Linked DNA regions of Lentilactobacillus curieae. The main gene of each other region encodes a partner of the protein of the gene in region 2 in a complex. Links are inferred from orthologs where the notes say so. Each region holds a gene or a part of one and is shown on either strand. Other genes may lie near its edges. The genes, in order: rpsG and tig.

Evidence for each region.
Region 1: the proteins of tig (region 2) and rpsG are in contact, whole or in part, in a crystal structure (PDB 3GTY), measured with the Thermotoga maritima proteins. The link is inferred for Lentilactobacillus curieae from one-to-one orthologs. Residues at the interface, in WP_004081061.1 of Thermotoga maritima: Glu122, Val124, Val129, Leu130, Tyr133, Glu188, Gly259, Ile262, Tyr263, Glu266, Ser270, Glu273, Gln274, Glu277, Arg308, Gln311, Ile312, Ser315, Tyr316, Glu325, Arg329, Arg336, Leu363, Phe366, Trp367, Arg373, Leu377, Arg381, Leu384, Glu387; in WP_004081843.1 of Thermotoga maritima: Lys34, Lys52, Lys55, Glu59, Arg62, Gln63, Glu66, Asn67, Lys69, Val71, Arg95, Ala109, Lys110, Lys111, Gly112, Arg113, Pro114, Glu117, Glu121, Ile124, Ala125, Tyr127, Asn128, Asn129, Thr130, Gly131, Lys135, Asp139, Arg142, Met143.

What each region holds. Positions count from the first base shown.
Region 1 is NZ_CP018906.1:1,359,942-1,371,300, reverse strand. Bases 8,346-11,336 are described here. They hold rpsG (30S ribosomal protein S7), read right to left. Parts: upstream 10,081-11,336; coding sequence 9,610-10,080; downstream 8,346-9,609. Other genes in these bases: PL11_RS10530 (prepilin peptidase), read left to right, coding at 10,792-11,336; rpsL (30S ribosomal protein S12), read right to left, coding at 10,134-10,547; fusA (elongation factor G), read right to left, coding at 8,346-9,523. Also shown: rplF (50S ribosomal protein L6), read right to left, coding at 1-104; rpsH (30S ribosomal protein S8), read right to left, coding at 136-534; PL11_RS06565 (type Z 30S ribosomal protein S14), read right to left, coding at 561-746; rplE (50S ribosomal protein L5), read right to left, coding at 762-1,304; rplX (50S ribosomal protein L24), read right to left, coding at 1,334-1,642; rplN (50S ribosomal protein L14), read right to left, coding at 1,673-2,041; rpsQ (30S ribosomal protein S17), read right to left, coding at 2,102-2,368; rpmC (50S ribosomal protein L29), read right to left, coding at 2,394-2,588; rplP (50S ribosomal protein L16), read right to left, coding at 2,578-3,012; rpsC (30S ribosomal protein S3), read right to left, coding at 3,015-3,680; rplV (50S ribosomal protein L22), read right to left, coding at 3,684-4,040; rpsS (30S ribosomal protein S19), read right to left, coding at 4,057-4,335; rplB (50S ribosomal protein L2), read right to left, coding at 4,379-5,218; rplW (50S ribosomal protein L23), read right to left, coding at 5,245-5,532; rplD (50S ribosomal protein L4), read right to left, coding at 5,532-6,155; rplC (50S ribosomal protein L3), read right to left, coding at 6,176-6,808; and 3 more genes.
Region 2 is NZ_CP018906.1:77,338-88,629, forward strand. The notes cover bases 8,369-11,292. They hold tig (trigger factor), read right to left. Parts: upstream 10,527-11,292; coding sequence 9,210-10,526; downstream 8,369-9,209. Other genes in these bases: clpX (ATP-dependent Clp protease ATP-binding subunit ClpX), read right to left, coding at 8,369-9,059; tuf (elongation factor Tu), read right to left, coding at 10,684-11,292. In the rest of the region: excinuclease ABC subunit UvrC, read right to left, coding at 1-1,162; PL11_RS00475 (amino acid ABC transporter ATP-binding protein), read right to left, coding at 1,376-2,125; PL11_RS00480 (ABC transporter substrate-binding protein/permease), read right to left, coding at 2,118-3,587; PL11_RS10300 (SPJ_0845 family protein), read left to right, coding at 3,774-3,950; argH (argininosuccinate lyase), read right to left, coding at 4,013-5,395; PL11_RS00490 (argininosuccinate synthase), read right to left, coding at 5,395-6,684; PL11_RS00495 (nucleoside triphosphate pyrophosphohydrolase family protein), read right to left, coding at 6,865-7,158; yihA (ribosome biogenesis GTP-binding protein YihA/YsxC), read right to left, coding at 7,160-7,741; more of clpX, read right to left, coding at 7,812-8,368. UniProt on the Bacillus subtilis protein: Involved in protein export. Acts as a chaperone by maintaining the newly synthesized protein in an open conformation. Functions as a peptidyl-prolyl cis-trans isomerase.

The DNA.
Region 1 (11,359 bases), 1.3 Mb from region 2 along the record:
CGGGTCAAAGATCCTTTAGAACCCTTAACAGTTACAACGTTTCCTTCAGACTTAATTTCCACACCTTCAGGGATAGTAACAGTTTTATAACCAATACGACTCATTGAAATTACACCTCCTATTTAATGATATTTATTACCAAACGTAAGCTAATACTTCGCCACCGACTTTTTGAGCGCGAGCTTCTTTGTCAGTAACAACTCCGTTTGAAGTAGAAATAATTGCAATTCCAAGTCCGTTAAGAACCTTAGGAACAGCGTCAGCTTTAACGTATGAACGTAAACCTGGCTTTGAAATTCTCTTTAAACCGGTGATAACGCGTTGCTTGTCCTTACCGTATTTCAAGAATACGCGGATTACGCCTTGCTTATCATCTTCAATATATTCAACATCGCGTACAAAACCTTCACGTTTGAGGATTTCAGCGATATCACGTTTAATCTTTGATGCAGGTACTTCAACTGTTTCATGGTAAACCATGTTTGCATTACGAATGCGAGTTAAAAAGTCTGCAATTGGGTCAGTCATAGACATTAACGTACAACCTCCTTTTTAGAATATTACCAACTTGCTTTTTTCATGCCAGGAATTTGTCCCTTGTGGGCAAGTTCACGTACGCATAAACGGCATAAATGGAATTTTTTGTAAACTGAATGAGGTCGTCCGCAACGTTCGCAACGAGTGTAATTCTGAGTTGAGAATTTAGCAGGGCGTTCACTTTTTACAATTAATGATTTTTTAGCCAATGTGAAACCTCCTCATTATTTGGCGAATGGCATACCGAATTGAGTCAACAATTCACGTGATTCTTCATCAGTATTAGCAGTAGTTACAACAACAATGTCCAAACCTCTAACACGGTTAACATTATCGTAGTCAATTTCTGGGAAAATCAATTGTTCTCTAACACCCAAAGTGTAGTTACCACGGCCATCAAAGGCACGGCTACTAACACCATGGAAGTCACGAACACGTGGTAATGAAACATTGATCAACTTATCCAAGAAATCATACATTCTGTCACCACGAAGGGTAACTTTGGCACCGATTGACATTCCTTCACGAAGTCTGAAACCGGCAATTGATTTCTTAGCCTTTGTAACTAAAGGTTTTTGACCTGAGATCAAAGCAAGTTCTGCAACTGCTTCATCCAAGTTCTTAGCGTTAGTAACAGCGTCACCAACACCCATGTTCAAAACAATCTTCTCAATCTTAGGTGCTTGCATAGTTGAAGAATAGTTGAACTTTTCCATCATGTGTGATTTGATTTCGTTATCAAATTTTTCTCGTAAACGACTTGACATTTAAAAGGTATCCTCCTTTCAATTAATAATTAATTGATTGCTTTTTGTGTCTTTTTAGAAAAACGAACTTTTTTTCCATCTTCAACTTTGAAACCAACACGAGTTGGTTCATTTGTTGAAGGGTCAATTAGCATTACGTTAGAAACATGGATAGGTGCTTCAGTATCAACAATTCCACCTTGTGGGTTAGTTGATGAAGCCTTTGAATGTTTCTTGATCATGTTTACGCCTTCGACGATAACACGGTCTTTTGAAGCAATAGTCTTCTTAACTGTTCCTTCTTTACCCTTGTCCTTACCACTAATAACGCGAACTTTGTCACCAGTTTTAATGAACATAACGGCACCTCCTTATATCCTTGGTTGAAATTAAAGTACTTCTGGGGCCAATGAAACGATCTTCATGAAGTTGTGATCACGCAATTCACGAGCAACCGGGCCAAAGATACGAGTACCTTGAGGGCTTTTATCGTCACGAATCAATACAGCAGCATTTTCGTCAAAACGAATGTATGAACCATCATTACGACGAGTAACTGACTTAGTACGGACAACAACAGCTTTAACAACGTCACCCTTTTTGACAACGCCACCTGGTGTTGCTTGTTTAACCGTAGCAACGATGGTGTCACCGATTCCGGCATATCTTCTAGTTGAGCCACCTAAGACCTTAATAGTTAAAATTTCTCTTGCGCCTGAGTTGTCAGCAACTTTTAAACGGCTTTCTTGTTGAATCAAAGGTATATCCTCCCTTCATTTTTTAAGATCAGAATACGATAAAAAATGATAAAAATTAAATTAAATAATAACCGCTTTTTCAACGATGTTTAGAAGACGGAAACGCTTTGTCTTTGACATTGGACGAGTTTCCATGATCCGGACAATATCGTTAACCTTTGCTTCATTGTTTTCATCATGAGCAGTATATTTTTTAGAATACTTAACACGCTTGCCATATACAGGATGTGTCTTGTATGTTTCAACAACAACAGTGATAGTTTTGTCACTCTTAGCAGAAACTACACGTCCTTGGTATACTTTACGCTGGTTGCGTTCTTCAGCCATTAATTAGTTACCTCCTTATCGTATTCTACTTGTTTAGTTCTTGTTGACGAAGTGCTGTCTTGATACGAGCAATGTTCTTACGAACTTGCTTCAGACGAGCAGTGTTTTCAAGTTGGCCAGTGGCCAATTGGAAACGAAGATTGAACAATTCGTCTTTATAATCTTTTTCTTTGTCAATCATTTGAGCAGTGGTTAATTCATTAATTTCATTAGCCTTCATTTGATTCGCCACCTACTTCCTCACGTTTAATAATCTTAGTTCTAACGGGAAGTTTCATTGATGCAAGTCTTAATGCTTCGTTGGCAACTTCCTCTGAAACACCACCGACTTCGAAAAGTACCTTACCACGCTTAACAGGGGCTACCCATCCAGCTGGCGTACCTTTACCATTACCCATACGAACTCCGACACCTTTTTCGGTATATGACTTGTGAGGGAAAATCTTAATCCAAACTTTTCCACCACGCTTCATATAACGGGTCATTGCTATACGAGAGGCTTCGATTTGTCTGTTTGTGATCCATTTTGAATCCAAAGATTGCAAACCATATTCGCCGAAGCTTACTTGCTTACCACCCTTAGCTGCTCCACGGAGCTTGCCACGGTGTTCACGACGATGCTTAACACGTTTTGGTACTAACATGTTTATTTCCCTCCTTTGTCCTCATTCTCGCTGTTCTTTTTTTCTGGAAGAATTTCACCACGGTAAATCCATGTCTTAACACCAATTGCACCGTAAGTTGTGTGAGCTTCTACCCATGCATAGTCAATATCAGCTCTAAGAGTATGCAAAGGAACAGTACCATCAGAATATGTTTCAACACGTGCCATATCCGCACCGTTTAAACGACCTGATGATTGTGTCTTGATACCCTTTGCGCCTGAACGCATTGAACGTTGCATTGCTTGACGCATTGCGCGACGGAAAGCAACACGGCCTTCCAATTGACGAGCAATGTTTTCGCCAACTAATTTAGCATCTAAATCAGGTTTCTTGATTTCGATGATGTTGATGTGAACTCTCTTACCAGTAAGGTTATTAAGTTCTTTACGAAGGTTTTCTACTTCAGATCCACCCTTACCAATAACCATTCCTGGTTTAGCAGTATGAATTGAAACGTTAACCCGGTTTGCAGCACGTTCAATTTCAACAGTTGAAACTGAAGCACTTGCAAGACGCTTTTCAATATATTTACGGATTTGTAGGTCTTCACGCAAGTATGCTGCATATTCTTTATCAGCGTACCATTTAGCTTCCCAGTCGCGAATCACACCTACTCGGAATCCATTAGGATTAATTTTTTGTCCCACGCGTTATCCCTCCTCTTTTTCTGAAACTACGATTGTAATATGACTTGTGCGCTTGTTGATTGGTGAAGCTGAGCCCTTTGCACGTGGACGGAAACGCTTGAGCGTTGGTCCTTCGTTGACAAATGCTTCGCTTACGTACAAGTTCTCACTGTCTAAGTCAAAGTTGTTTTCTGCGTTAGCAACTGCAGATTTTAGTACTTTTGATACTACCGGTGAAGCTCCACGAGGTGTGAAGTCCAAGATAGCTGCTGCTTCTGCAACGTTCTTGCCTCTGATAAGATCAACTACAAGGCGGACCTTACGAGCGGCGATACGAACAGTTTTAGCAGTTGCTGTTGCTGATGTAACTTGTTCAGCCATTAGTTATCCTCCTTGCTTACTTTGTTTTCTTATCGGCATTGCTACCGTGTCCATGGAAAGTACGAGTTGGAACGAACTCACCGAGTTTATGTCCAACCATGTCTTCTTGAACATACACTGGGACGTGTTTACGTCCATCATAAACTGCGAATGTATATCCAATAAAACTTGGGAAAATCGTTGAACGACGTGACCAAGTCTTGATTACTGACTTCTTGTCTTGGTCCTTTTGGGCATCTACTTTCTTAAGTAGGTACTCGTCAGCGAATGGTCCCTTTTTTAAGCTACGACTCATTATGTGACCTCCTCTGTTAACATGTGCTTTTTAATGCGATTTATTACATCTTCGATCCTTTACGACGACGAACGATAAACTTATCTGAACGTGCCTTCTTAGAACGAGTCTTCTTACCAACTGTCTTCTTACCCCATGGTGATAATGGTGATGGAAGACCAACTGGAGCTTTACCTTCACCACCACCATGTGGGTGATCGTTAGGGTTCATTACAGATCCACGAACGTGTGGACGTTGACCCTTGTAACGAGTACGACCAGCTTTACCAACATTAACAAGTTCATGTTCTTCGTTACCTACGGCACCGATAGTAGCGCGGTTAACAGAAAGAATCATACGAACTTCACCAGATGATAATCTAACAAGTGCGTACTTACCGTCACGGCCAAGTAATTGAGCTGAAGTACCAGCAGAACGAACAAGTTGTCCACCCTTACCTGGCTTCAATTCGATATTGTGGATAACTGAACCAACTGGAATGTTTACCAATGGCAAAGTGTTACCAGTCTTAATATCTGCATTTGCACCAGATTCAATTTTATCCCCAACTTTTAAGCCCTTAGGTGCGAGGATGTATGACTTAACACCATCTTCATATACAACAAGAGCAATGTTTGCAGTTCTGTTAGGATCATATTCGATGGCTTTAACAGTAGCTGTAATGTCATCTTTGTTACGTTTGAAATCAATAACACGGTATTGATTCTTGTTACCACCACCACGGTGACGAACAGTCATATGACCGTAGTTGTTACGGCCAGCAGTCTTGCTCTTTGGTTCAAGCAATGACTTTTCAGGCTTTGACTTAGTGATATCACTGTAGTCAAGGCTAGTCATGTTACGTCTACCATTGCTGGTTGGCTTGTATGTCTTAATAGCCAAGATGTTTCCCTCCTAGTTGATTATTTTTATTCTTCGCCGAATAATTGAATTTCTTTTGAATCTTCAGACAATGTAACGATTGCCTTACGACGTTTCTTAGTAAAGCCAACATATCTACCTTGGCGTTTTTGCTTACCCTTAACGTTCATGATGTTTACTCGTGTTACTTTAACATCAAAAATGTCTTCGATAGCTTTTTTCACTTGGGTTTTAGTTGCTCGTAGATCTACGTCGAAAGTGTAGCTCTTATCGTCCATCTTGCTGGTTGATTCTTCAGTAATAACTGGGCGTAAAATGATATCGCGTGATTCCATTATGCGAGCACCTCCTCTACTTGAGAAAGGGCAGCTTTTGTAATAACGACTTTGTCACTGTTGGCAACATCGAGTACGTTAATTCCTTTTGCAAGGACAACCTTAACGTTTTCAAGGTTACGTGCAGATAACATTGCTTTTTCGTTGTCGTCTTCCAAAACTACCAATGTCTTAGTTGAAACTTCCAACTTGTCTAACATTGCTGAGAAGTCTTTAGTCTTTGGTGCGTCATATGCAAGTGCATCAACAACTAAGAACTTGTCATCTGCTACCTTAGTAGATAGAACAGACTTCAATGCTAAACGAGTAACTTTACGTGGTAAATGGTATGCGTATGAACGTGGAGCAGGTCCGAAGACAATTCCACCGCCACGCCATTGTGGTGAACGAATTGATCCTTGACGAGCTCTACCAGTACCCTTTTGACGCCATGGTTTCTTACCACCACCGCGAACAGCTGAACGGTTCTTAACAGCGTGTGTTCCTTGGCGCATTGAAGCACGTTGCATTAAGATTGTGTCAAAAACAACGTTTTCGTTTGGTTCAATACCAAAGATTGAGTCGTTTAATGATACGTTACCGCTTTTACTTCCATCTTGTTTATATAATGCTACATCAGTCATTTATGGTTGCCTCCCTTCTATTATTTTGTACCGCGAGCTGCGGTTTTGATTGTAATGTATGATTTGTTAGCTCCAGGAACGTTACCCTTAACCAAAATCACATTGTTTTCAACATCAGTACGAACGATTTCAAGGTTTTGAATTGTAACTGTCTTGTTACCCATTCTACCTGGTAGTTTCATACCTGCTGCAACACGGTTAATGATTGGTCCCAATGAACCTGGACGACGGTGATAACGAGAACCATGAGTTTCTGGTCCACGACGTTGACCATCTTTATGAATGTTACCTTGGTATCCATGACCCTTAGTAATACCAGTTACATCAACGATGTCTCCTGGTTCAAAGATGTCAGCCTTAACTTCACCTGATAATTCGTAATCTCCTAGCTCAACATCTTTGATTTCTTTAATGAAGCGCTTAGGAGTAGTTTTTGCTTTCTTTGCATGACCTTCTTCTGGCTTGTTTGCAAGCACAGCGCGTTTGTCTGCATAACCCAATTGAATTGCGTCGTAACCGTCAGTTTCTGCAGTTTTAACTTGCATAACAACGTTTGGACTTACTTCAACAACTGTAACGGGAACTAATTCACCATTATCTGTGAATACTTGGGTCATTCCAACTTTCTTTCCTAAGATTCCTTTTGTGGTCATGAGTACACCTCCAATTTAATTGTATTTTTTATAGCTTAATTTCAATGTCCACACCGCTTGGCAAGTCGAGCTTCATTAATGAGTCAACTGTCTTTGGTGTTGGATTAGTAATATCGATTAAACGCTTATGTGTCAAAATTTCAAACTGTTCACGAGCATCCTTAAACTTATGTGGTGAACTCAAAACAGTATAAATTGTGCGTTCAGTAGGTAGTGGAATTGGACCTGAAATAGTAGCTCCAGTTCTTTCTGCCGTAGCAACGATTTTTTCTGCTGATTGATCTAAAATACGATGCTCATATGCCTTTAAGCGAATACGAATCTTTTGTTTTGCCATTGTGTTCCCTCCTTCGTCTATTTTAAAAATATGACTAACTCCGTGAAAATTACCGCCAAACCCATGGCAAAGCATCCGGGTGTGTCGCAACCTTTCACATCAAAGCTATCTTGTATCATTTTTTGAGCATACTTACCCGTAAAAACAATTACCTGAATAGTGTACAAGAAAACCCGTCACATGACAAGGCTTATCCTAGATAAATTTGCATTTGTAATATTTCTGTCATTCTTTACCAAACAAAAAAGACGAGCATAGCTCGTCTTTTAAAAATATTAGTCTTCTGAAGAAGCGTTTCCGCCATTCTTCTTGATAATATCTTCTTGAATGCTCTTTGGAACTGCTTCGTAGTGATCAAATGTCATAGTGAAAGTACCACGACCTTGTGATGCAGAACGTAAAGTAGTTGCGTAACCGAACATTTCTGAAAGTGGAACGAAGGCGTGAATTTCTTCAGAGCCAGCAACTGCTTCCATACCTTCAACACGACCACGACGGGCAGTGATTTGACCCATGATATCACCCATGTACTCTTCTGGCACACGAACTTCAACCTTCATGATTGGTTCAAGAATAACTGGAGCAGCCTTCTTAGCAGCTTCTCTCAATGCGATTGAAGCGGCAACCTTAAATGCGGCTTCACTAGAATCGACATCATGATAACTACCATCGTAAAGCTTGGCTTTCAAGTCAACCAATGGATAACCGGCAAGAACACCGTTATTCAATGCTTCCTTCAAACCTTGTTCTACTGAAGGGATGTATTCACGAGGAACAACACCACCAACGATAGCATCTTCGAATTCGAATCCTTTACCTTCTTCGTTAGGTGTGAATTCAATCCAAACATCACCATATTGACCTTTACCACCAGATTGACGAACAAACTTACCTTGAGCTTGAACGGACTTAGTGAAGGCTTCACGGTATGAAACTTGTGGAGCACCAATAGTGGCTTCAACGTTAAATTCACGTCTCATACGATCAACGATAATGTCCAAATGCAACTCACCCATTCCGGCGATAATAGTTTCACCAGTTTCTGGGTTAGTTTCAGCATGGAATGAAGGATCTTCTTCAGCAAGCTTTTGAAGAGCAACATCCATCTTATCTTGATCAGCTTTTGACTTAGGTTCAACAGCAACCTGGATAACTGGGTCAGGGAATTCCATTGATTCCAAGTGAAGTGGATGATCTGGATCAGTCAAAGAATCACCAGTAGTGGTGTTCTTCAAACCGATAGCAGCAGCGATATCACCTGAGAATACTTCTGGAATTTCTTGACGTTGGTTAGAATGCATTTGTAGCAAACGACCAACACGTTCACGTTTATCCTTAGTAGCGTTAAGAACATATGAACCTGATTCAAGAGTACCTTGATATACACGAATAAATGTCAAACGACCAACAAATGGGTCGGTAGCAACCTTAAATGCTAAAGCAGCAAATGGCTTGTCGTCACCAGCAACTAAATCAACTTGTTCGTCAGTTGAAGGATCAGTGGCACTGTATGGCTTAACATCAAGTGGTGATGGTAAGTAATCAACAACAGCGTCAAGCATCATTTGAACACCTTTGTTCTTGAAAGCTGAACCAGCAAGTACTGGGAATAGTTCCAAGCTCAAAGTACCTTTACGGATTGCAGCTTTGATTTCATCAACTGAGATTTCTTGTCCATCAAGGTATTTTTCCATGATGTCATCATCAATATCAGCTAATTGTTCAAGCATTTGTCCACGACGCTTTTCAGCTTCTTCTTTATATTCATCAGGAATATCAACAGTATCCCATTCTGAACCCAATTCGTCTTCGTCGTAGATATCAGCCTTCATTTCAACAAGGTCAATAACACCTTCGAAGTCGTCTTCGGCACCAATTGGCATTTGAATAGCCAATGCATTAGCTTGCAAACGGTCACGTAGTGATTGAACAGAGAAGTCGAAGTCTGCACCCAACTTATCCATCTTGTTTGCAAATACGATTCTTGGAACATCATAGTCAGATGCTTGACGCCAAACAGTTTCTGTTTGAGGTTCAACACCGGCTTGTGCATCAAGAACAGCTACGGCACCATCAAGAACACGGAGTGAACGTTCAACTTCAATAGTGAAGTCCACGTGTCCTGGGGTATCAATAATGTTAATACGGTGGTTTTTCCAAGCAGCTGTTGTAGCAGCTGAAGTGATAGTAATACCACGTTCTTGTTCTTGGTCCATCCAGTCCATTTGTGAAGCACCATCATGGGTTTCACCAATTTTGTGAATCTTACCGGTATAGTACAAGATACGTTCAGTAGTAGTTGTTTTACCAGCATCGATATGCGCCATGATACCGATGTTACGAGTTTTTTCTAGCGGAAATTCTCGTTTGTTAGCCATTGTGTGACTCCTTTCAAAAAACGTGCTGATTTTACAGGAAAAACGGTCGTTTGACCGTTATCCAAAATTGTAATAATTGTATGTGATTACCAACGGTAATGAGCGAAGGCACGGTTGGCTTCAGCCATCTTGTGAGTGTCTTCACGCTTCTTAACAGCTGCACCAGTATTGTTAGCAGCATCCATGATTTCACGTGCAAGACGTTCAGTCATAGTATGTTCACCACGTAAACGTGCGTAGCTAACAATCCAACGAAGACCCAAAGTAGTACGACGATCTGGGCGAACTTCGATTGGAACTTGGTAGTTTGATCCACCAACACGACGAGCCTTAACTTCAAGTACAGGCATTACGTTCTTCATAGCTTCTTCAAACACTTCAACTGGTTCATTACCAGTTTCTTCTTTAATTAAATCGAATGCAGCATATAAAATTTTTGCTGAAGTTCCTCGCTTACCGTCAAGCATCATACGGTTAATCAAGCGAGTAACCAATTTAGAGTTGTACATTGGATCTGGTAGTACTTCTCTCTTTTGAACATTTCCTTTTCTAGGCATTTCGTTATCCTCCTATTAATAGATAGAACTAAATTGAATTAATCGAATAGATATTATTCTTTAGGCTTCTTTGTACCGTATTTAGAACGACTTTGACGACGATCTTGAACACCGGCAGTATCAAGGGCACCACGAATAACGTGATAACGAACACCAGGTAAATCCTTTACACGGCCACCACGAATAAGAACAACACTATGTTCTTGTAAGTTGTGTCCAATACCTGGAATGTAAGCAGTAACTTCGATCAAGTTTGACAAACGAACACGAGCATACTTCCGCAAAGCAGAGTTAGGCTTCTTTGGTGTCATAGTACCGACACGAGTAGCAACCCCACGTTTTTGAGGAGCAGGTACGTTAACTTGCTTCTTCTTGTATGAGTTGTAAGCATAGTTTAAAGCTGGTGCATTTGATTTAGAACTTCTAGATTTACGTCCTTTACGAACCAATTGGTTAATTGTAGGCATCTAAAAAGTACTCCTTTCGCAAATATCAATATAATATAAGTCCACACATCCAGGCGGTTCTTTTTTTGGTAAAAAAGAATGTGTACCGCCCAACACTTTTTGTCAGAACAGTCAGCATGTCTGATCGATTCAGAAACCTGTTACAAAAAGCACCTTGTCTAATTTATCATGGAGAACAGTTTGTGTCAATATCGAATAATCATATCTTTTTATCGTACTTAACTGATAGGAGGTATCAATTATTATGATTATGTCACTGTTTGCTTTTATTCTCGGAAGCTCCCTCGCGTCGTTTCTATGTGTGGTCGTAACCAGACTCAAGAGGAACGAATCAATTATATTCCCTCAGTCTCATTGTGACAACTGTCAAACAGTATTACACACTTGGGAACTTATTCCAGTACTAAGTTACATAACCCTACGTGGAAAGTGTAGTAATTGCTCGGCTAAAATTCCTAAGATTGGATTCATAGCTGAGATTTCATTAGGCACCCTATTTATTTTAGCAACACACGCAGTCTCTCCTATCAGTGCAGCAATAATTTTCACCTGGCTGACCTTGCTAACTTTAGAAGACCTATCAGATCAACAGTTGTATCAATGGGAGACATTGGGATTTATGATTACGGCAAGTTTCATCAGCCCAAACCCTTTTGTTTTCATCGGATTTATCTGGACCTTATCACTCATTATTACTCGGATTAACTACAGAGAACGTTTTATCGGTAATGCTGATATTGAAATAGTTCTCGCATTTTTCCTCATTGTCGGTAATTTAACCACTCTAATAATTATCTTCATCGCGTGTATCC
Region 2 (11,292 bases):
CAAACGCTTCAATTCTATGCCCTGGGGCAATCCCCATCGCGTCAGTCAACTCTTTCATCGCACCCGTGGTCTTTGATTCATCCAATTCCATCAGCCTGAATTTCTCTTCTAAAACCAGTTGAGCATTAGTTCCCGCCATATTCAACAGGTCCCGCTTTTGGCCACGCTGTGGTGTCCTTACGGGGACATCCTCAACTACGTGACTAATCACATCGGTTGGTAGCGTATTCGGCACCAAAATCTCTTTTGGTAATAATTGATTTTTTTGTTGATAAAACTGGGCAATGAAACTGACCATTTCTTCATCAGGATCATTAATAATTGGGAAAAGGCGCTTTTCTCGTTTCATCAGCCTTGATTGCCGAATGAAAAAAATTTGAATCGACAGCCACCCCTTATCCATATAGTAGTTAAAGATGTCTCGAGGTGTATTATCATTACTAATAATCTTTTGCTTTTCAACCGTAATTTCGATGTACTTTATTTGATCACGGATTTCTGCAGCCCGCTCATATTCCATTTTTTCAGCTGCTTGTTGCATCCGCTTAGTTAATAACTTTTTTGCACTGTCCACATTTCCATTTAAGAAGGATTTGATCTTCTTGATTTGCTTATCATACTCTTCTTTTGGAACCTCTTTAAAGCAAGGCCCCAGACACTGCCCCATGTGATAATAAAGGCATGGACGGCCTTGATAACCGTTACAGCGTCTTAGCGGATAAACCTTTTGGAGAAAATTTACAGTTTCATCTGCGGCATACACGTTGGGATAAGGGCCGTAATAATATGCCCCGTCCTTTAGTAGCGTGTTCACAATTTTAATTTGTGGGTCACGTTCATTAGTAATTTTAATGTACGGATAACCGCCATTTCCCTGTTTCAACTTAATGTTGAAATAAGGTCGATGCTTTTGAATCAAAGTTATTTCTAACAAGAAGGCTTCCTTATCCGTAGAAGTCACAATGGTTTCAAAATCTGCAATTTCAGAAACAAGCTTCGCAGTTTTCCCCTCATGACTACTCTTGAAATAAGAGCGGACACGGTTCTTCAAATTCTTCGCTTTCCCGACATAGATAATCTTACCGTTGATGTTTTTCATCAGGTAACATCCCGGCATATCGGGTAATAGCGCTAGCTTATGTTCTAAATACTCACTAGCCAAGTTGTCCACCCCCTTCTAAAAGTCCATTCAAAATTATATCGCGAATATACGTTTGCTTCAATTAATCTGAACCACTCAGATACAGTACCTTGATTAAACAACAAATGGCCGAAAAAAATATAAAAGTAGCCACGATGTGTTAATCCTAAAAACATCGCAGCTACTTTTTTATTTTGGTGATGCTTCCCCCCTCAGAAACAAAGTGAAAGCAAACTACCTAGTTTCAATAATTTTTGAAATGAAGTCCTTTGTCCGTTCATTTTTAGGGTTTTGGAAAATTTCATCCGGCTTGTCTTTCTCCAAAACATAGCCATCTGCCATAAACCAAACTTCGTCTGCAACTTCCTTGGCGAATCCCATTTCATGGGTTACCACCACCATGGTCATCCCCTCCTCAGCGAGTTCCTGCATAACCGCTAAGACTTCACCAACCATTTCTGGATCAAGTGCCGAAGTTGGCTCATCAAACAGCATCACTTCCGGATTCATTGCTAATGCTCTGGCAATCGCAACCCGTTGCTTCTGACCACCTGAAAGACTGTCTGGATATGCATCAGCTTTTTCAGCTAAGCCAACTCGATCAAGCAACTTCATCGCCACTTTGGCAGCCTCTGCATCACTCATCTTTTTAACCCTCACCGGAGCAAGTTTTAGATTATCAAGAACAGTCATGTTGGGGAAGAGGTTAAAGTTTTGAAACACCATTCCCATCTTCTCGCGAACTTGAACTAATTCCGCATCGCTAATTCCCATTAAATTCTGACCGTCAAACTGAACAGTTCCTTTAGTAGGCTTTTCTAATAAATTTAAGCATCTTAGAAAAGTACTCTTTCCAGCTCCGGAGGGGCCAATGATACAGATTACTTGGCCTGATTTAACCGTTCCTTCAATGTCCTTCAAAATAACATTGTCGCCAAATTTCTTTTCTAATCCACTAACTTCAATAACTGATTTATCAAGCATGTTTCATCTTCCCTTCGTAGTAGTTTAGCAATCTAGTCAACGCAAACGTCACAATAAAGTAGATTACCATGGCAACGAAAATTGGCATTACTCCACGGTACGTATCAGCCCTAACAATGTTAGTTTGGTAAATCAAATCGGTTACCCCGATGATAGAAACAATTGAACTTTCCTTAATCAACGAGATGAATTCATTACCGAGGGCAGGCCAGATGTTTTTAAATGCTTGCGGTAAGATAACAAACCTCATTAGATCGGTTTTCGATAGCCCTAAACTAGCTGCTGCTTCGGTTTGCCCCTTTGCGACTGAGTTAATTCCACCACGAATGATTTCAGCAACGTATGCACCACTGTTAAGTGAAACTGCAATAATTCCTGAAAGTAGCGCCGGAATATTGACGATGACACCAATCCCAAAGTAAACAAACATTACTTGGACCATCAACGGGGTTCCCCGAATAAACTCGGTATAACTGATTGAAATTCCCCGTAGAATTTTGGACTTACTGAAACGCATCAGTGCCAAAGCAACCCCTAGAACAACTCCAAACAGTGATGAAACTAATGAAATCAGAACGGTGTACTTAATTCCCTTTACAAAGTATGACCAGTAATGAGTCATCGAAGTGTTGACTGTATTGACTTTCATGTACTTTCCTGCTGACGCCAAATACTTTTCAGTCAAGTTTTGCTTTTTAATTTTGGCAATGGTCTTATTTGTTGCATTGACTAATGAAGTTGATCCTTTCTTCATTGCAATTGCCGCACCAACTTCATTTGTGCTTAGCTTATACCCTGACGGAATCATTGCCATTGTCTTATCGTTCTTCACGTAGGCTTCAGCTGAAGGCTTTTCAATTCCCAATGCATCAATCTTGTGCGTTTTTAGAGCCAAAACCAAATCGGTCGACTTATCCATCCCTTTAACATTAGCACCTGGAATTTTCTTCTTGGCTAAATCATATTGTAATGTTCCGGTTTGAGCACCGATTTTTTGGTTTTTCAGGTCTTTAACACTCTTTATCTTGTTCACATCTGATTTGTTAATCAAAAAACTTTGACCACCGTTGTAATAGATATCAGAAAAATCAACGCTCTGCCGTCTTTCCTTAGTAGGATTAATTCCACCAATAGCCATATCAGCTTTACCAGTTTCAATTGCTACTAGTAGTGAATCAAAATTCATACTCTTGATGACTAGCTTAACGTGCAAATCATCAGCAATCTTCTTAACCACATCCATATCCATCCCAACGATTTTATCCTTGCCCTTATGATTAACTTGAAACTCGTACGGTGGGTAATCAGGACTAGTTACCACAATCAATTCTTTTCGCTGCTTGACTCGATTTAGTGAATCATCCGCAGCGTATGTATTGATACTTAGTAACGCTGTAAAACTAATAATTGCAATCAAACTAAGAATAATTTTGGATAACCATTTAGATTTTAAAATATTCATCAACAAACCCTCTCAAATTTAATAATGACAAGATTACACTTATTTTTGTATTTATGCAACAAATTTTGAAAATTAATTGTTTTTATTCATAATTTTAGCCAACTAATGAATAATGTTATATTTAAGCGCTGTCAGTGACAATAAATCGGATATCTGCTATTATCTTGAATGAAGGAGTGACATGCCATGGGATTAAAAGTTAATCGCCAAGATAACCTTGACGCAATGTTTGGTAAATTTTCCGAACTTGATCTAGATGATAAAAAGCGGGACAAGTTTTTAAAACACGACCGCAAAGATAATAAAAAGCGTAAGAACGAGAAGCGTCCTGAAAAGAAACATCATGACACTGACAACGATTAAATTGCGCAATAAAAAACTGTCAAAGACATTTGTCTTTGACAGTTTTTTATTTCTTCATAATTCTATTCAGAAAGTTCAGCTTTAGCAGCTTTAATCTGCATCCGAACTTGGTCGAATCCAGTTCCACCTAATGAGTGGCGCCTTTCAACCGCAACTTCTGATTTAAGGTCCTCGAATACATCCTCATCGATTTTATCTGATGCTTCTTTTAGCTCAGTAATCGACATGTCTTGCAGATTTTTACCTTCATTGATCCCCTTAAGAACCAATTTACCAACGATTGCATGAGCTTCCCTAAATGGGATTCCCTTTGCTGCAAGGTAATCGGCAAGCTCAGTTGCGTTGGAGAAATCATTTTCAGTTGCAGCTTTCATCCGCTCAACATTAGGCTTTGCCGTTTTGATCATCCCATTAAACACCTTCAAGCAAGGCAAGATAGTTTTGACAGTATCAAAAACGCCTTCCTTATCTTCTTGAAGGTCCTTATTATATGCAAGTGGCAAAGACTTCATAGTGGTCAATAGTCCCATTAAGTTACCATAAACCCGACCAGACTTGCCCCTAATTAATTCATCCATATCTGGATTCTTTTTTTGAGGCATGATCGAACTGCCAGTCGTGTAAGCATCACTGAGTTCAAGATAGTTAAATTCATGTGACACCCACATACTGATTTCTTCACAGAACCTGGTTAAATGCATCATCAAAATTGAAGCATTACTCAAAAATTCAAGAGCAAAGTCTCTGTCTGACACAGCATCAAGCGAATTTAGGTAGATTTTCGAAAAGCCTAGTTCATTTGCTGTGTATTCACGGTCAGTTGGAAAGGTCGTCCCTGCCAATGCAGCGGCACCAATTGGTGAAATATCAGTATGAACATTATTAAACTGAAAACGTTCCTTATCACGTTTAAACATCTGATAATATGCCATCAAATAATGCCCGTACGAAATTGGTTGGGCATGCTGCAAATGAGTATACCCTGACATAATTGTCTCTACATTTTTCTCAGCCATTTCAACCAAAGTAGTCTGCAAAGTAGTAATTTCTTCAATTACTTGTGGCAGGCGATTTCTAACATAAAGGTGAAAGTCTAATGCAACTTGGTCATTCCGAGAGCGTGCCGTATGCAACTTACCGGCAACTGGACCAATTTTTTCGGTCAACAGAGCCTCCATGTTCATGTGGATATCTTCATTTTCAGTCGAAAATTCAAGCTTTCCTTGATGAAGCTCATCTCTGAGTTCTTCCAAGCCAGCCACGATCTTGTCACAATCATCCGCTGGTAAGATTTTTGTATGCTTAAGCATTTTCACGTGGGCAAGCGAACCTTCTAGGTCTTCATCTGCCATCAACTGGTCGAATGAAATTGATGCCCCAAATTCGTCGACCCATGATTCAGCTTGGGCAGTAAATCGACCGCCCCATAACTTTTTAGTGCTCATTATTTCTCTTCTCCTTTTGAAGAGAAACCTCCTGAAACAGTAACCTTTTGCTTTTCGTCATTATGGGTCACTGCGTTCACAAATTCTGCCTGCTTATTCTTTAACTGAACTTGTGAATATACTTGGGTTGGAAGTCCCCACAGTTTGATAAATCCTTTAGCAGCCTCTTGATCAAATGAATCTGAAGAAGTATAGGTTGCTAGGTCCTTATCGTAAAGTGAAGAATCTGATTTACGTCCAAGTACCATTACGTTTCCCTTGAATAGTTGTAACTTAATGATACCATTTACAACTTCTTGGGTCTTATCAATGAATGCTTGCATTGCATCCATCAATGGTGAGAACCAAAGTGCATTATAAATCATTTCACTTAATTGCTTTTCAATAACTGGCTTAAAGTGAGCCAAGTCACGTTCAAACGTTAGGTCTTCTAGTTCCTTATGCGCTTTAAGTAAAACAGTTGCTGCAGGGGCTTCATATACTTCACGAGATTTAATCCCTACCAAACGGTTTTCGATATGATCGATTCTGCCAACTCCGTGTTCACCTGCCACATCATTCAACTTCTCGATGATGTCAGCAAAGCTCATTTTTTTACCATCAAGGGCTACTGGAATTCCCTTTTCAAACGTAATTTCAAGTTCAACCGGCTTATCTGGAGTTTCAGTTAATGGCTTAGTAATTGCAAAAGCATCTTCCGGTGCGCTTTCCCAAGGATCTTCCAAAACACCGGCTTCATTTGCACGACCCCAAATGTTAGCATCGATTGAATATGGTGAATCCAAATCAATTGGAATTGGAATGTTATGTTCCTTTGCATATTCAATTTCTTGCTCACGTGACCAGTGCCAGTCACGAACTGGACTCAACACATCTAGTTGGGGATCAAGTCCATGAATTGCAACTTCAAATCGGACTTGGTCATTTCCCTTACCAGTACAGCCATGGGCGACTGCTTCAGCATGCTCTTGGTGAGCAATTTCGACAAGCTTCTTTGAAATGAGGGGTCGTGAAAGGGCAGAAATTAGTGGGTAGCTTCCTTCATAAAAAGCATTTGCCTTCAAAGCAACTGCTGCATAGTCATCAGCGAATTCATCAAGTGAATCCAAAACATATGCTTTAACTGCGCCGACTTTAAGCGCCTTTGATTTAACAAAGTCTAAATCTTTTCCTTCACCAACGTTGATACAGCACGCAACAACGTCGTATCCTTTATCTTTTAGCCATGCAATGGCAACGGAGGTATCAAGTCCTCCTGAATATGCTAGTACTACTTTCTTTTCTGCCATGAAATATCCCTCTTTCATTTAATTGGTTACAAAAGAGAATAACACCTCTATACAAAAACCGCAAGGAATTTTAATTTTTATTCAAAAATAATTTTAAAATAACCTAAAATATTCATTTCAGTACAGGATTCTTGATTTTTAGGGTATAAAAAAAGGCCTAGATTTCTCTAGACCTGTAATTTAATCATTAATTGCAGATGGATAGCGCTGCTTCAAACGGTTAATGTTATCCGTAGCAACTTCATCGAATGGAATATCAGCCCACTCAGCGATTTGAGAAAGGTACCATAAAACATCGCCCATCTCTTTTACAATCGCATCATGATCCAAATTTTCACTATTAAATGTATATTTGCGAACCAAATCAGCAACTTCACCAGCCTCGCCTGTTAGGCCTAGCGCACAGTTAGTTAAAACTTGTTCCTTACCCATTAAAGTCCGATTTGCAGCTTTTTGATAATCGTTAAAATCCATGTTACAGTCTCCCCTCAATCCAATCCCAAACTTGATCCTTACCCTTTTTACTTACAGATGAAAATAGTACTAATGCATCATCTTGTGACATAGATAGGGTCTTACGAATTAATGACTCTTGCTTATTCCATTTTCCGGGAACGATTTTGTCCATCTTAGTTGCAACTGTGAGAATGTCAATCTCGTAGTATTTTAACCACTCGCGCATTGAAATATCATCATCACTTGGTGCATGTCGGCCATCAACCAACGTGATTACCCCACGTAATTGTTCACGCTGGCTAAGGTAGGTTTCAATCATCTTGCCCCACTTTTCACGACTAGCTTTTGAGGCTTTAGCGTAACCATATCCAGGAACATCAACAAAAAATAGTTGGTCCTCCACGTTATAGAAGTTGAGTGTCTGTGTCTTGCCTGGCTGGCCTGATGTGTGTGCCAAACTTTTCCGGTTGATCAACGTGTTTGTAAGTGATGACTTACCAACATTTGAGCGCCCAACTAGCGCAATTTCCGGATAATTCGTCTTCGGATATTGTTTTTCCTCGACAGCACTAATTGTCAAATCGACATTATGAACGTCCAAAAGTACCCCTCCAATTTGTATGTAAAAAACTGATGCAAACTAATAGTAGTTTACATCAGTTTAGACAAAATTACGATGCTTGTTTTAATACCAACTCTGGTTCTTTGTGGTCTGTCACGGTTTCTGGAGTAATAATTACTTTTTCGATATCGTTTCGGCTTGGAATGTCGAACATAATATCACGCATTACTCCTTCGATAATTGATCTCAAACCACGAGCTCCAGTATTTCTAGAAATTGCTAGTTGAGCCATACTCTTAAGTGCTTCTGGTTGGAATTCAAGTTGAACTCCATCCAATGAAATCAACTTAGTATATTGCTTAACCAAAGCATTTTTGGGTTCAGTCAGAATTCTAACTAAGTCTGCCTCAGTTAATTTATCAAGGGCAGTCAAAATTGGCAGTCGACCAATAAATTCGGGAATCAGTCCGAATTTAAGTAAGTCTTCAGGAATAACTGACTGCATGATGTTATTTGAGTCTAAATCAGGTGCAACATCCAAGTTAGTACCAAAACCAATCGTCTTGTCACCTAAACGGCTCTTAACAATGCCTTCAATCCCATCAAATGCTCCACCAACGATGAATAAAATGTTAGTGGTATCAATTTGAATGAACTCTTGTTGAGGGTGCTTACGACCACCCTGAGGTGGAACGTTAGCAATTGTTCCTTCCAAGATTTTAAGCAAAGCTTGTTGCACACCCTCACCAGAAACGTCACGTGTAATCGAGACATTTTCTGACTTCTTAGCAATTTTGTCAATTTCATCGATATAGATAATTCCCTTTTGGGCACGATCAACATCGTAATCAGCATTTTGCAATAGCTTAAGCAAAATGTTCTCGACATCTTCACCGACGTATCCTGCTTCAGTTAAAGTAGTTGCATCAGCAATTGCAAACGGAACATTAAGAGTCCGTGCAAGGGTTTGTGCAAGGTATGTCTTACCAGACCCAGTCGGTCCAATAATACAAATATTACTCTTTTGAAGTTCTAATTCCTCATCGGGATTCTCAACCATTTCATTGACACGTTTGTAGTGGTTATATACCGCTACGGAAAGCGTCCGTTTAGCGTTATCTTGACCAATTACAAACTCATTTAATTTATCAAGAATTTGTTGTGGAGTAAGAACTTTTAGTAGGTCAGCTGGGGCACTTTCAGGAGCAAGCTCTTCATCAATGATTTGCTTACATAAATCAATACATTCATTACAAATGTACACACCTGGTCCCGCAACGATTTTCTTTACTTGGTCCTGAGACTTGCCACAAAAAGAACAAGTTACAGTCCCGTTAGTTTCTGTATCATCAAACAATATATCCACTCCTCATACTAATCGGAAGCATAGTTACTTATAAACACCAGAAGTAACTTTATCACATACTATATAAAAATCAATCATAAGGTTTAATTAGGAAAAAAAGACCCGTCATAAATAACGGATCTTTTTTGAAGAATCTACTAATTAGTCGTTTTCTTTACTTGAATCTTTAGCTTTTGCGTCTTGCTTTGAAGAATCAACAATCAAATCGATTGCCTTCTTAATAGCAATATCATGTTTCAACATGTCTTCAGTAAGGGCGTTGCGAACAGCGTCTTCCTTCATACCATATTGGTCAGCTAAGTTCTTAACTTCAGCATCAATGTCCTTCTTGTCAGGTTCGATGTCTTCAGCTTCAACGATAGCTTCAAGAACTAAGTTAGTCTTAACACGTCTGTCAGCACCATCAGCAAATTGCTTCTTCAAATCGTCTGGTGAAGTACCAGTCAATTGGAAGTACATTTGTGAGTTGATACCTTGTTGTTGCATACCTGCAAGGTATTGGTCCATTTGACGTTGGATGTCGTCGTCCATCATTGATTGAGGAACGTCCTTGATCTCAGCGTTATCAACAGCTTGGCTGATAGCAGCGTCTTCAATGGCATCACGCGCTTCGTTCTTCTTTTGTTCTTTAAGTTCTTCTTTGATCTTGTCTTTTAATTCATCAAGACTGTCAACGTCTTCGTCAACGTCCTTAGCGAAGTCGTCATCAAGTTTAGGCAATTCCTTAGCTTTAACTTCGTGAATTGTAGTCTTGAAGATAGCTTCTTTACCAGCTAATTCCTTAGCTTGGTAATCTTCAGGGAATGTAACTTTAACGTCTACATCTTCACCGGCTTTATGACCAACTAATTGGTCTTCAAAACCAGGAATGAATGAACCTGAACCTAGTTCAAGTGAGTAGTTGTCAGCCTTACCGCCGTCAAATTGCTTGCCGTCTACTGAACCATCAAAGTCAATGACAACAGTATCGCCATTTTCAGCAGCCTTGTCTTCTTTAAGTACAAGTTCAGCTTGGCTTTCACGACGCTTTTCAAGCTCGGCATCGATATCTTTTTGGTATACACGAGTGTTTTGCTTAGGAACACTAAGTCCTTGGTAGTCACCAAGTTTTACTTCAGGCTTAACGTAAACAGTTGCCTTGATAACCCATGGCTTACCTTTTTCCATTGATTCAACACTAATTTGAGGTTGATCAACTGGTTCGATTTTTGAATCTTTAACAGCACCTTCGTAGGCTTCTGGTAAGAGAATGTTCAAAGCATCTTCATAAAGTGCTTCTTCGCCGTACATTTGGTTAAATACTTGGCGTGGAACCTTTCCTTTACGGAATCCTGGAACGCTGATGCTAGTCTTATTTTTTTTGAATGCTCGATCTAAACCTTTTTCGATCAAGTCAGTACTAATTTCAAAAGTTAATTCTCCGTCATTAGTACCTTTCTTTTCCCATTTTGCAGACATTTTGTTTCCTCCGAGACAAAAGATTATTTGTACAATTTCTCATTGCATAACATTGTTATTTTAACGTATTAACAAGTAAAAGTAAAATCTATTTGAGATTTAAACAAAAAAGCCATGGGAAAAATCCCATGACTTTAAAAATGATGTGAAAATGAAATTAGTCTTTAACTTCACCAACAACACCGGCACCAACAGTATGTCCACCTTCACGAATAGTGAACTTAGTACCTTTTTCAATGGCAACTGGCTTAGTTAATTCAACGTTAAATTCAACGTTATCACCAGGCATAACCATTTCTACGCCGTCTTCCAATTCAATAACACCAGTAACATCAGTGGTATGGAAGTAGAATTGTGGACGATAGTTTGAGAAGAATGGAGTATGACGTCCACCTTCTTCTTTAGTCAAGATATAAACTTGGCCAGAGAATTGTTTGTGGGTTTGGATTGAGCCAGGGGCTGCAAGTACTTGTCCACGAACAACTTGTTCACGGTCAACACCACGAAGAAGTACACCAATGTTATCACCGGCTTGACCTTCGTCAAGTGTCTTACGGAACATTTCAAGACCAGTAACAGTTGACTTAGTTGGTTCGTCATGCAATCCAACGATTTCAACTTCGTCACCAACTTTAACGATACCACGATCAACACGTCCTGATGCAACAGTACCACGACCTGTGATAGTAAATACGTCTTCAACTGGCATTAAGAATGGCTTAGTATCGTCACGTTCTGGAGTTGGGATGTATTCATCAACAACGTC